DNA from 3 places in the Brucella pseudogrignonensis genome. Region 1 is predicted to be linked to each of the others. Evidence: predicted binding sites of a transcription regulator. Region 1 holds the regulator's gene; each other region holds the start of a gene.

Region 1 (3,286 bases):
TATGCCAAGGATGCATTCTGCTCCGCTGGTGCGGTTTCATCAAATGTTGGCTGATAGCTTGCAACTTGCGTCAGAACTGGCTTTTCAGCGGGCGTCACAGGCAAGGTCGCCAGACGATCACCGCGCGCCTGTGGACCAACGCCACCGTTCTGCTGCGTCTCTGCCGTTTTTGCTGCCTCAGCCAGAGCAACCTGAACCGTTGGCTGTGCTTCCGGAACAGTCCCATCCTGCTGTGTGGTTACGTTGTAAAACGGCCCTTCCGGCATGGATGGCGATTGTGGTGTTGATACATAAGCGAGATTGTAAGGCGTCTGCGGAACCGGGTTCTGCAATTCGCCATCACGTCCACGCTTTTCATAAAAAGAATTTCCACCTGCAACCAGCACATAGTGCATATTGTTGTAAGGGAATTTGAGCCCTGCCGTATGGAAGAACATCGAGTTCTTCAAAGATGGATGACGCTTGCCTTTAAGAACTGCATCGGCAGCTGCTTGTACATCTGGCAAAGCTTTGGAATTCATCTTGCGGGTGAGAACGCCCGGCGCAAACTGGTTTTTCTGACCAACAACGCCGCAAATCGTATCAGGATAGCTGCCCGATGCGAGACGGTTCATCACAACTGTGCCGACGGCCATCAAGCCATCTGGACTCGACCGATTGGATTCGAAAAACATAGCACGCTCAAGGCATTCTCTGTCTCTGGCCGTGTATGTGAACGTCTTAACGCCATTGACCGTTTTGACATGGCTCGTTGCAACCGTCTTTTCGGTCTTGGCCTTGTTTGTACCGCCAGTCGTCGTGCAGCCCGTCACCAGAAAAGGTGCTACGATCAGACCAAGAATAACCGGCAGTTTCCATTTACGAGCGCGCATCAACGGCTCAATCTCTTAATTAGGCGCATCATTACGACCCTTAACTGATCCAGTCTGTTTTCACTTTTAGAGCGCCTTCAAGGCGCTGCAAAATCAGGCTGGCGTTCAAGCCAAATCGAACGAAAATTAAAATTCAAACGTTCTGCTAATCTTCTTAGAGTGCAAGGATTAAGAATTTTTCGGCAAAAACAAGGCAAAAAATCATATTTCAAATTGAAGCTGATATTGAAACCGAAAGACTCAAGAGCTCAAAACTGAAAACAATAATCAGCGCTAAGCCATTCTAAATTATTAACAAATCATTAACGCAACCATTCAAATCTTATAAGCTATTGATTACACGCGATTCAATTGCGGTGCAGCTTGCACCATAGAGCTGCCTTAATTCGTGGATGCTGTAAAATCCTGCTAAGTCATAGAAATCGGCGCTGAAAAAACCTCAACGTGCGCCTCTCACGCGCTTAACGTCCTGTGTGAGTCAAATCTTTGAAATGAACTGTAACATCGTGTGATACGGTCCATTATGGAACGAATTATCATCGACAACACGAATCGGAACGGATCATTTCCTAACAAAAATGGCCCGTTTCCTTTCAGGTAACGAGCCATACAAAATCTATTCGATAAACCTGAAGATCAGCCGAACGAATAGCCAGCGCCGCGCACCGTGCGGATCGGATCAAGCGTGCGGCCAATATTGATCGCTTTACGCAGACGTCCGACATGCACATCGACCGTGCGATCATCGACATAAATATCCGGACCCCAGACACCATCCAACAGCTGACTGCGCGAGAAAACGCGGCCCGGGGACATCATGAAATATTCTAGCAAGCGAAACTCTGTCGGCCCTAAGCGGATTTCTTTTTCCTTGCGATAAACGCGGTGCTGCTGACGATCGAGAACTAGCTCTCCGACTTTGAGCACATGCGACAAAACACTTGGATTGGCGCGGCGCAGCATGGCTTTAACACGCGCGAGCAATTCCGGGGTCGAGAACGGTTTGACCACATAATCATCGGCACCAACGCTCAAGCCGCGAACACGTTCGCTTTCTTCGCCGCGTGCAGTCAGCATGATCACCGGAAGACGCTCGGTTTCTGGCCACTGACGCAGACGTCGGCACAATTCGATGCCTGATACACCCGGCAACATCCAGTCGAGGATAAGAAGATCCGGCACGTTTTCGCGCAGCGCAATTTCGGCTTCGTCGCCGCGCAAGATCGTATCGACGTGGTAGCCCTCGGCTTCGAGATTATAGCGCAACAAAACGCTCAGCGCTTCTTCGTCTTCAACCACAGCAATCTTGGGTGCCTGTGACATGCAATGTTTCCTATTGAGTTAAGCGTGGCGACACATACAACTCCCCCGTTCAGCCGCGTGCCGCCGCGTTTTCTTACATATGCAAATGGCTCGCTGCATGCTTACAGCAAGCCATGTTTTCAGGATTTACGCGCCTCGTCCACGACAATACCGTGGCTCAGGTCTTCTTTCGGGCGTTCCGCAGGCATCTGCAGGCCGGTCACGATGTAATAGACCGTTTCTGCGATGTTGGTTGCGTGATCGCCAATACGCTCAATGTTCTTCGCGCAGAACAGAAGATGCGTGCAGGCCGAAATATTGCGCGGATCTTCCATCATATAAGTGAGCAGCTCGCGGAACAGCGAGGTGTACATCGCGTCAATTTCATCATCCCGATCACGAACAACATTGATCTGCTGGACGGAGCGCGTTGCATAGGCATCGAGCACATCTTTCAACTGTGTCAGAGCCAGCTCAGCAAGTGTTTCAAGCCCTCGATAAAGCTTGCCCGGCTGGCGCGATTCCGAAACAGCCGCAACGCGCTTGGCAATGTTCTTACCAAGATCTCCCACGCGCTCCAAATCAGCAGAGATGCGGATCGAGCCGATGATTTCTCGCAGATCAACAGCCATTGGCTGGCGCTTGGCAATGATCATGACGGCCTTATCGTCAATCTCGCGCTCGCTTGCATCAAGAATGAGATCGTCGGAAATAACGCGCTGTGCCAGTGCGTTATCGGCATTGACAATGGCTGCAACCGACTGTTCGACCATGCGTTCCGCATGACCGCCCATTTCGGCGATCTTGTGGGTCAGGAACTGGAGTTCTTCGTCGTATGCGCTAACAGTATGCTGGGACGCCATAATAGACCTCTCGATTAAAAATGCAGGAAGCGGAACCGCAATGGGCTCCGGCTTTTGCTGAAATAGTGTTTAGCCAAAACGACCAGTGATATAGTCCTGCGTGCGCTTCTCGGTCGGTGCCGTGAACATCACATCCGTATCGCCAACTTCCACCAGATTACCCAGATGGAACATCGCCGTGCGCTGTGAAACGCGTGCAGCCTGCTGCATCGAGTGGGTCACGATGACGATGGTGTAGTTCTGGCGCAA
Region 2 (3,286 bases), 720 kb from region 1:
ACAAGCTTGGATTTGTCATGAAATATTCCTGCGCGTTGAAGGCTTCTTCTCCGTCCGCTTTTTCTATCCGGCGAGAGGTGCCATCCGCAAGTAGCTGATAGCTCTGTTGGTTATCAATTATGTTGGCAAACATAATTTGCGAAAGAATCTGCTGGTGTACAGTTGCATTCGTTACTGGCACCAAAGTCTCGACACGCCGGTCAAGATTGCGAGGCATCATGTCGGCTGAACCGATATAGACAATTGCCTTGTCAGACGGCAGATCATACCCATTTCCGAAGCAGAAGACGCGGCTATGCTCGAGAAAACGCCCGACAATTGACTTCGCACGAATGTTATCCGAGAGACCCGGCACACCCGGACGTAGACAACAAATACCACGCACAATCAGTTCCACATCAACGCCCGCCTGACTGGCTTTATACAGCGCATCAATAATCTGTGGATCAACCAGCGAGTTCATCTTCATCCAGATGGCAGCAGGCTTACCAGCTTTCGCATTGCTGATCTCATCTTCAATGTGCTTGAGGATTCGCGCACGCAGCGTCAGCGGAGAAATAGCGATCTTCATTTCCTCGGCTGGCTGCGCATAGCCTGTGATGAAATTGAAGATATGTGCCACATCGCGCGCAATGTCGGCGTCTGACGTAAAGAACGACAAGTCAGTATAAATGCGCGCCGTGATCGGGTGGTAATTTCCCGTGCCCAAATGGACATAAGTGCGCAGCTTCTGATCTTCGCGGCGCACAACCAGCGACATCTTCGCATGCGTCTTCAGTTCGATAAAGCCGAAGACAACCTGAACACCTGCACGCTCCAGATCACGCGCCCACCGAATATTGGCCTCTTCATCAAAACGCGCCTTCAGCTCGACCAGCGCAGTGACTGACTTGCCAGCTTCGGCAGCATCGACCAGCGCACGAACAATCGGGCTGTCATTAGAAGTCCGATAAAGCGTCTGCTTGATCGCCAACACATCAGGATCAGCGGCCGCCTGGCGCAGGAACTGCACCACAACGTCAAATGATTCATAAGGATGGTGAACAACGATGTCCTTTTCGCGAATCGCTGCAAAGCAATCGCCCCCATGCTCGCGGATACGCTCCGGGAAACGTGGATTGTAAGACACGAATTTCAGATCATCCCGCGGAATCGAAACAACTTCCGAAATCATGTTCAGCGCCAGAAGGCCTTCCAGAACACTGATACGATTTTCGGAAACGCCGAGTTCCGTTGCGACGAACACGCGCAAGGCTTCCGGGATTTCTGCATCAAACTCGATACGGATCACCTGACCGCGACGGCGGCGCTTCAATGCGGTCTCAAACAGACGGACGAGATCTTCGGCTTCTTCTTCCACTTCAATATCGCTGTCGCGAATGATGCGGAATGTGCCTGCGCCGCGCACTTCATAACCCGGGAACAGACGACCGATAAACAAGCTCACCGCATCTTCAATTGTGATGAAGCGGAATGCATTCGTTTGTTCATTCGGCAGCTGGATGAAACGCTTCAGAGCAACAGGAATGCGCAACAGTGCCGTCATCGGATGACTATCGAGACGACGTGCCAATTGCAGCGCCATAGAGAACCCAAGATTGGGAATAAATGGGAACGGATGCGCAGGATCGATCGAAAGCGGCGTCAGAACAGGGAAAATGGTTTCAAGGAAGTGGTTTTCCAGCCAGTCTTTTTCATCTTTAGACAAAGCTGCCGGTCGAACGATCTCGATATTTTCTTTTTCAAGCTCTTCGCGAAGTATACGCAGACGGTCCTGCTGACCTTCCTGAAGGCGGCTGACTTCTTCGAGAACAAAATCTAGCTGTTCCTGTGGAGTGCGACCATCGGCGCTGCGCATGGCAACACCTGCACGCACCTGTGCCGCCAGACCCGCAATACGCACCATGAAGAATTCATCGAGATTGGCTGCAGAAATTGACAGGAAGCGCAGACGCTCAAGCAACGGCTGGCGTGTATTGCCAGCTTCTTCCAGAACACGACGGTTGAACTGCAGCCACGAAAACTCACGATTGACAAAGCGTTCCGGGCTTTGCATCAGTTCAGAAATCCTATCATCAATCAAAGCTTCGTGAGCATTCTGATCTTTTCCAAGATTCTTGTCCGTTGAAAGATCATTGGCTGGCTGAATGGTCAGATCAGTCGTATGTGGTGCCATAATGCTGTTTTCGTTCATTTTTCCTGTCCCGGCTTTCACCGGAAAATCCCGGTGCGACCATAAGCCTATGTCTGTCATATGACAGTTTGATAGCAAACCGCTTGAATTGTCTCCAGAATTGATGAAAACGCTTCCAGAAACAAGTCGTACGCGGTAAATGCTTGAAAAATAGCTTTCTAAAATTTGATGCCGCGACCCACAAGCTCCGGAGCATATCATGTCCGATCACATCATCCCGCACTTCCAGAACGACGCTGGACATAACTCCATCGAAATCGGCGTAAAGGAATTCATGTGCGTCGGCGCCAATCCGCCTTTCGATCATCCGCATGTTTTCCTCGACATGGGACATGAAAGCGAATCTGTCTGCCCTTATTGCTCGACGCTCTATCGCTACAACCCACAGCTTCACGCTGATGAAACTCTACCTGCCGGCTGCGTCTATGATGCGCCTGCGGATAAAGCTGCCTAAACATAAATGACGGCATTCGTGCCGCTGATATTATGAGCAGCTTGGTCAAGGGACGCATATTGATTTCAGGGGCCGGTGTTGCCGGTCTGAGTGCCGCGCTTGAATGTGCAGCGCGCGGATGGACTGTTCAGCTGGTTGAAAAAGCAAAATCCCTGTCGGAAGTTGGCGCAGGTTTGCAGCTGGCACCGAATGCGATGCGCCACCTTGAACGCCTCGGCGTTGCAAACCGCCTTTCCTCACGAGCCGTTACGCCAGAAGCACTCTATCTCATAGATGGGCGTAAGGCTCGCCCACTGCTCACCATGCAACTCGGCGACAAGGCATTCAAACGTTGGCGTCATCCTTATATCGTTTGCCATCGTGCTGATTTGCAAACAGCGCTGTTAGATGCCTGCCTTGAGAATCCAAATATCGAGATTAATCTCGATGCTGAGATTATTGGCCATAAAGCAGATCAAAACGGCCTCACCGCAACGCTCAGACGTGGTGGAGCAGGTGAAGATATTGCAGCGGCCTATCTGGTTGCTTGCGATGGTGTTTGGTCTGCGCAGCGCGCCACGGCCGGATATGATAAAGCACGTTTCAGCGGTCATATCGCATGGCGTACAACACTTGCAGCGGATGCCCTACCCTCAAGT
Region 3 (3,286 bases), on a different contig from region 1:
CTTCCGGCTGTACGCCGCCGCCATGCGCGACTTCGTTCCAGCCAGCGAGAACACGACCGCGCTGTTCCAGCATGATCTTGAGCTTGCGCATGAACCATGATTGCAGTTCAAAGGTGCCTTCAAGCCCTTCGCGTTCCATCAATTCGCATGCAAGCGGTGAGCCAATCCACGAATTGTCGGCCACTTCGTCGCCGCCGATATGGATATAGCGCCCCGGGAAGAGAGCGACGATATTGTCAAGGATTGTCTTCACAAATTCCCATGTCGCTGGCATGGCTGGGTTGAGCGCATTATTCGTGAAGCCCTGAACGGTTTTGTAAGACTCATTGGCTTCATTGCGATCCTGAAGATACGGCAGAGCGGTTAGTACTGCCTTGCAATGGCCGGGCATGTCGACTTCCGGTACCACTTCGATGCCAAGTGATTGCGCATGTGCAACCACTAAGCGGATTTGTTCCTGGGTATAAAAGCCGTGCGACGGTTCAGTCGTATCGCCAAGCTGCGGCAACATCGCACTGTTCGGAGCGCGGGTTGCGCCAATCCTTGTCAGTTCCGGCAGTTCCGGAATTTCAATGCGCCATGCTTCATCGTCGGTCAGATGCCAATGGAAGGTGTTGAGGCGATACCAGGCCATGATGTCGAGGAAGCGCTTAACTTCATCATGAGTCCAGAAGTGACGCGAAACGTCCAGAAGGCAGCCGCGCCAATCATGGCGTGGCGCATCTTCAATGCGGCCAGAAACGGGAAATTTGAAGCGTTCTGCCTCCTGCTTTGCACCATCAAGAATTTGTGCCAGAGCGATAAGACCATGGCGCGTGCCATCGGCATCAGAGGCAGTAACCGTGATTAGCTCAGCCGTGAAATCGATGCTGAAGCCGCTTTTCTTGATGCCCGTGTCGGTTCTGATCGCAACAGCGCGGCCGCCTTCAACTGCTTTCAGCGAAAAGACCTGACGTGCCTGCGGGAACAGTCGTGCATGAAGCTCCTCAACCAGCGAAAGCGCACGCAGACCTGAAAGGTCGGTGCCCTCTGCGGGATGCAGAGCAATTGGTGTGCTGCCTGCCTCAGCCTCGAACTTCACGGGCCATGGTAGTAGGGCAAACGGAAGCGTAAGACGGCCTTCTGGCAGACGCGGGCCGGGCAGAGGGAGGTTCTGACCCGAAAGTGCAAGTTCGCCGGTCTCAATGTGGATTAAACGGCCATCGGCACATTTGAGATAAGCCGTCTTCGCTCCGTCATTAACATGAAATGGTGAGCGATTAAGTGGTGCGACGCTCACCGTCCATGTTTCGCCCGGCTTCAATGTGAAGCCTTTGGGCGCAGCTATTTCGTTGAAGCTGCCATCATGCAGGACAAAATGTCCGTTCGTGATCTGTGGCTCTCCAACAATGCGGGTGATGCTGGTGTAGCAAAGTGAGAAATTGGTCAGTGTTTCATCCGACAGGTTAAACACTTCGATTGTCATGGTTCCGGCTGGTGCGGGATTTGCGTTCCACGAATTTTCAAGTCGGAATAGGCTAGGCATGCAATTCTCCACCAGCAGATTTGTGCGCATTCCGAAAGATAAACCTGTTTTCGGTGAGCGCGTTTTAGATAAGTGAGATCCCGCTGAGTCTTCGTCGGCTTGGCCACAAATCATGCGGGATAGAGGCCTTGGCCTTGTTAGCAACTATATCATCGTCTTCAATGGATTTTGTCCATCCTAAAATTTAGCCGTTTGTAATTTAATGGTTATTAAATTCCTTTGTTGCGAATTCTGCATGACGTCATGCGCTTCGTGCAGCCAGAATTTATAACAAAAGTACATCATTTCTTGTCAGTCCGATCTGCTTATTGCGAAATCGTAAATCCATTAAATTCCTGTTTTTATTTATTAAAATTGCAATCTTAATGCGGAATGATTGCAATTTGTACATATTGAACAGATTTCGAGCAATTTGATTTCTTTTAAGGCAGATGGCCGGAATGCTATTTCTGGACCTCATCAAGTCTGTGTGAAAAGTTTTGGTTTTGCTAAATTCCTTGTGTTTTTTCTTGACATTTTGTGGTGATAATTTTCATCTTACTAAAAAATCGATTGGGAGTTTATCGTGAAAGTCGGCATTGTAGGACTGGGCTATCGTCTGGGTTATTTGGGTTTTGTCTTCAATGCACTTGATCCCGAGTTCGAGATTGTCGGCTATGTAGACCCTGCGCCTGCGGGCATGGCAGAGCTGGATGAGCATGGCATTTCGGCTGGCAAGCAATATGCGACGCCGGAAGAGCTGATCGCTAATGAAACGTTCGATCTTCTGATGATCGGCTCTCCAAACCATATGCATCTTGATCATATTCGTGTGGGTCTTGAAGCAGGTCTTACCGTTTTCACCGAAAAGCCGATTGTGTCGTCTATTGAGCAGACTTATGCGCTGGCTGAGCTTCTTGCCAAACACGGTCAGGAGCGTTTGCTGGTCGGTCTCGTGCTGCGCTATGCGCCGATGTATCGCGATTTGATGCAGGCCAAGACCGACGGTTTGCTGGGCAATATCGTTTCGGTTGAAGCCGCAGAGCACATCTATCCATATCACGGCGCATTCTTCATGCGCGACTGGCGCCGCTATTCAAAGTGGTCGGGCAGCTTCCTTCTTGAGAAGTGCTGTCACGATCTCGATCTCTACAACAGCGTGATCGGCTCGCGCCCTGAGCGTGTTGCAAGCTTTGGTGGCCGCAAGACCTTCATTCCGGAAAATGATCCACGCCGTGAAGGCATCAACGACATGTCACTGTTCCATCGCAAGCCGACCGGCTGGGAAGGTTCGGACAAGGTTTTTGATTCCGATGGTGACATCATCGATCATCAGGTTGCGATCATTGAATATGCCAATGGTGTCGGCATGAACTTCCACACCAATCTGAATGCGCCGGACCAGTTCCGCCGTTTTGCGATTTTCGGAACGCGCGGTCAGGCTGAGGGCGACTTCATTCGCGGTTATTTCGATGTGCATGAAGTGCTGAACGAAAAGCGCACTATTCACAAGGAATATGCGACACGCACCGAGCTTTCGCAGCATTACGGTGCGGATGAGAAAATGGCGGAAGAAGTGATCGCCCATGTCATGCATGGCGGACCACTGCCTGTTTCGCCGCTTGATGCGATGGAAGCGGGCATTCTTGCCATGGCAATGGATGAAGCGCGTGAAAAGCGCACGGTCATCGATCTGCGTCCCGTCTGGGATCGCTTCGACACAGCACTTCAGAAAGTTTGACCTGATACATGGGAATGCAACGCTCCAAAGTCATCTTTGCT

The links. The regulator PhoB, encoded in region 1, activates phosphate uptake and scavenging genes when phosphate is short. The targets are predictions, from matches to a motif close to TGTCATNNANCTGTCAT.
Region 2: a site for PhoB is predicted at 2,244-2,260, ahead of RI570_RS10160 (RNA degradosome polyphosphate kinase). Genes of this name have one in related genera too.
Region 3: a site for PhoB is predicted at 1,719-1,735, ahead of RI570_RS14615 (family 20 glycosylhydrolase). Genes of this name have one in related genera too.

What each region holds. Positions count from the first base shown of each region.
Region 1 covers NZ_JAVLAT010000001.1:1,377,317-1,380,602, reverse strand. The annotation lists gene RI570_RS06715 (cell wall hydrolase) at 1-875, opposite strand, end outside; gene phoB (phosphate regulon transcriptional regulator PhoB) at 1,509-2,195, opposite strand; gene phoU (phosphate signaling complex protein PhoU) at 2,315-3,037, opposite strand; gene pstB (phosphate ABC transporter ATP-binding protein PstB) at 3,107-3,286, opposite strand, start outside.
Region 2 covers NZ_JAVLAT010000001.1:2,093,058-2,096,343, reverse strand. The annotation lists gene RI570_RS10160 (RNA degradosome polyphosphate kinase) at 1-2,176, opposite strand, end outside; gene RI570_RS10155 (zinc-finger domain-containing protein) at 2,394-2,648, shown strand; gene RI570_RS10150 (FAD-binding protein) at 2,690-3,286, shown strand, end outside.
Region 3 covers NZ_JAVLAT010000002.1:696,837-700,122, forward strand. The annotation lists gene RI570_RS14615 (family 20 glycosylhydrolase) at 1-1,525, opposite strand, end outside; gene RI570_RS14620 (Gfo/Idh/MocA family oxidoreductase) at 2,091-3,245, shown strand; gene RI570_RS14625 (sugar ABC transporter permease) at 3,254-3,286, shown strand, end outside.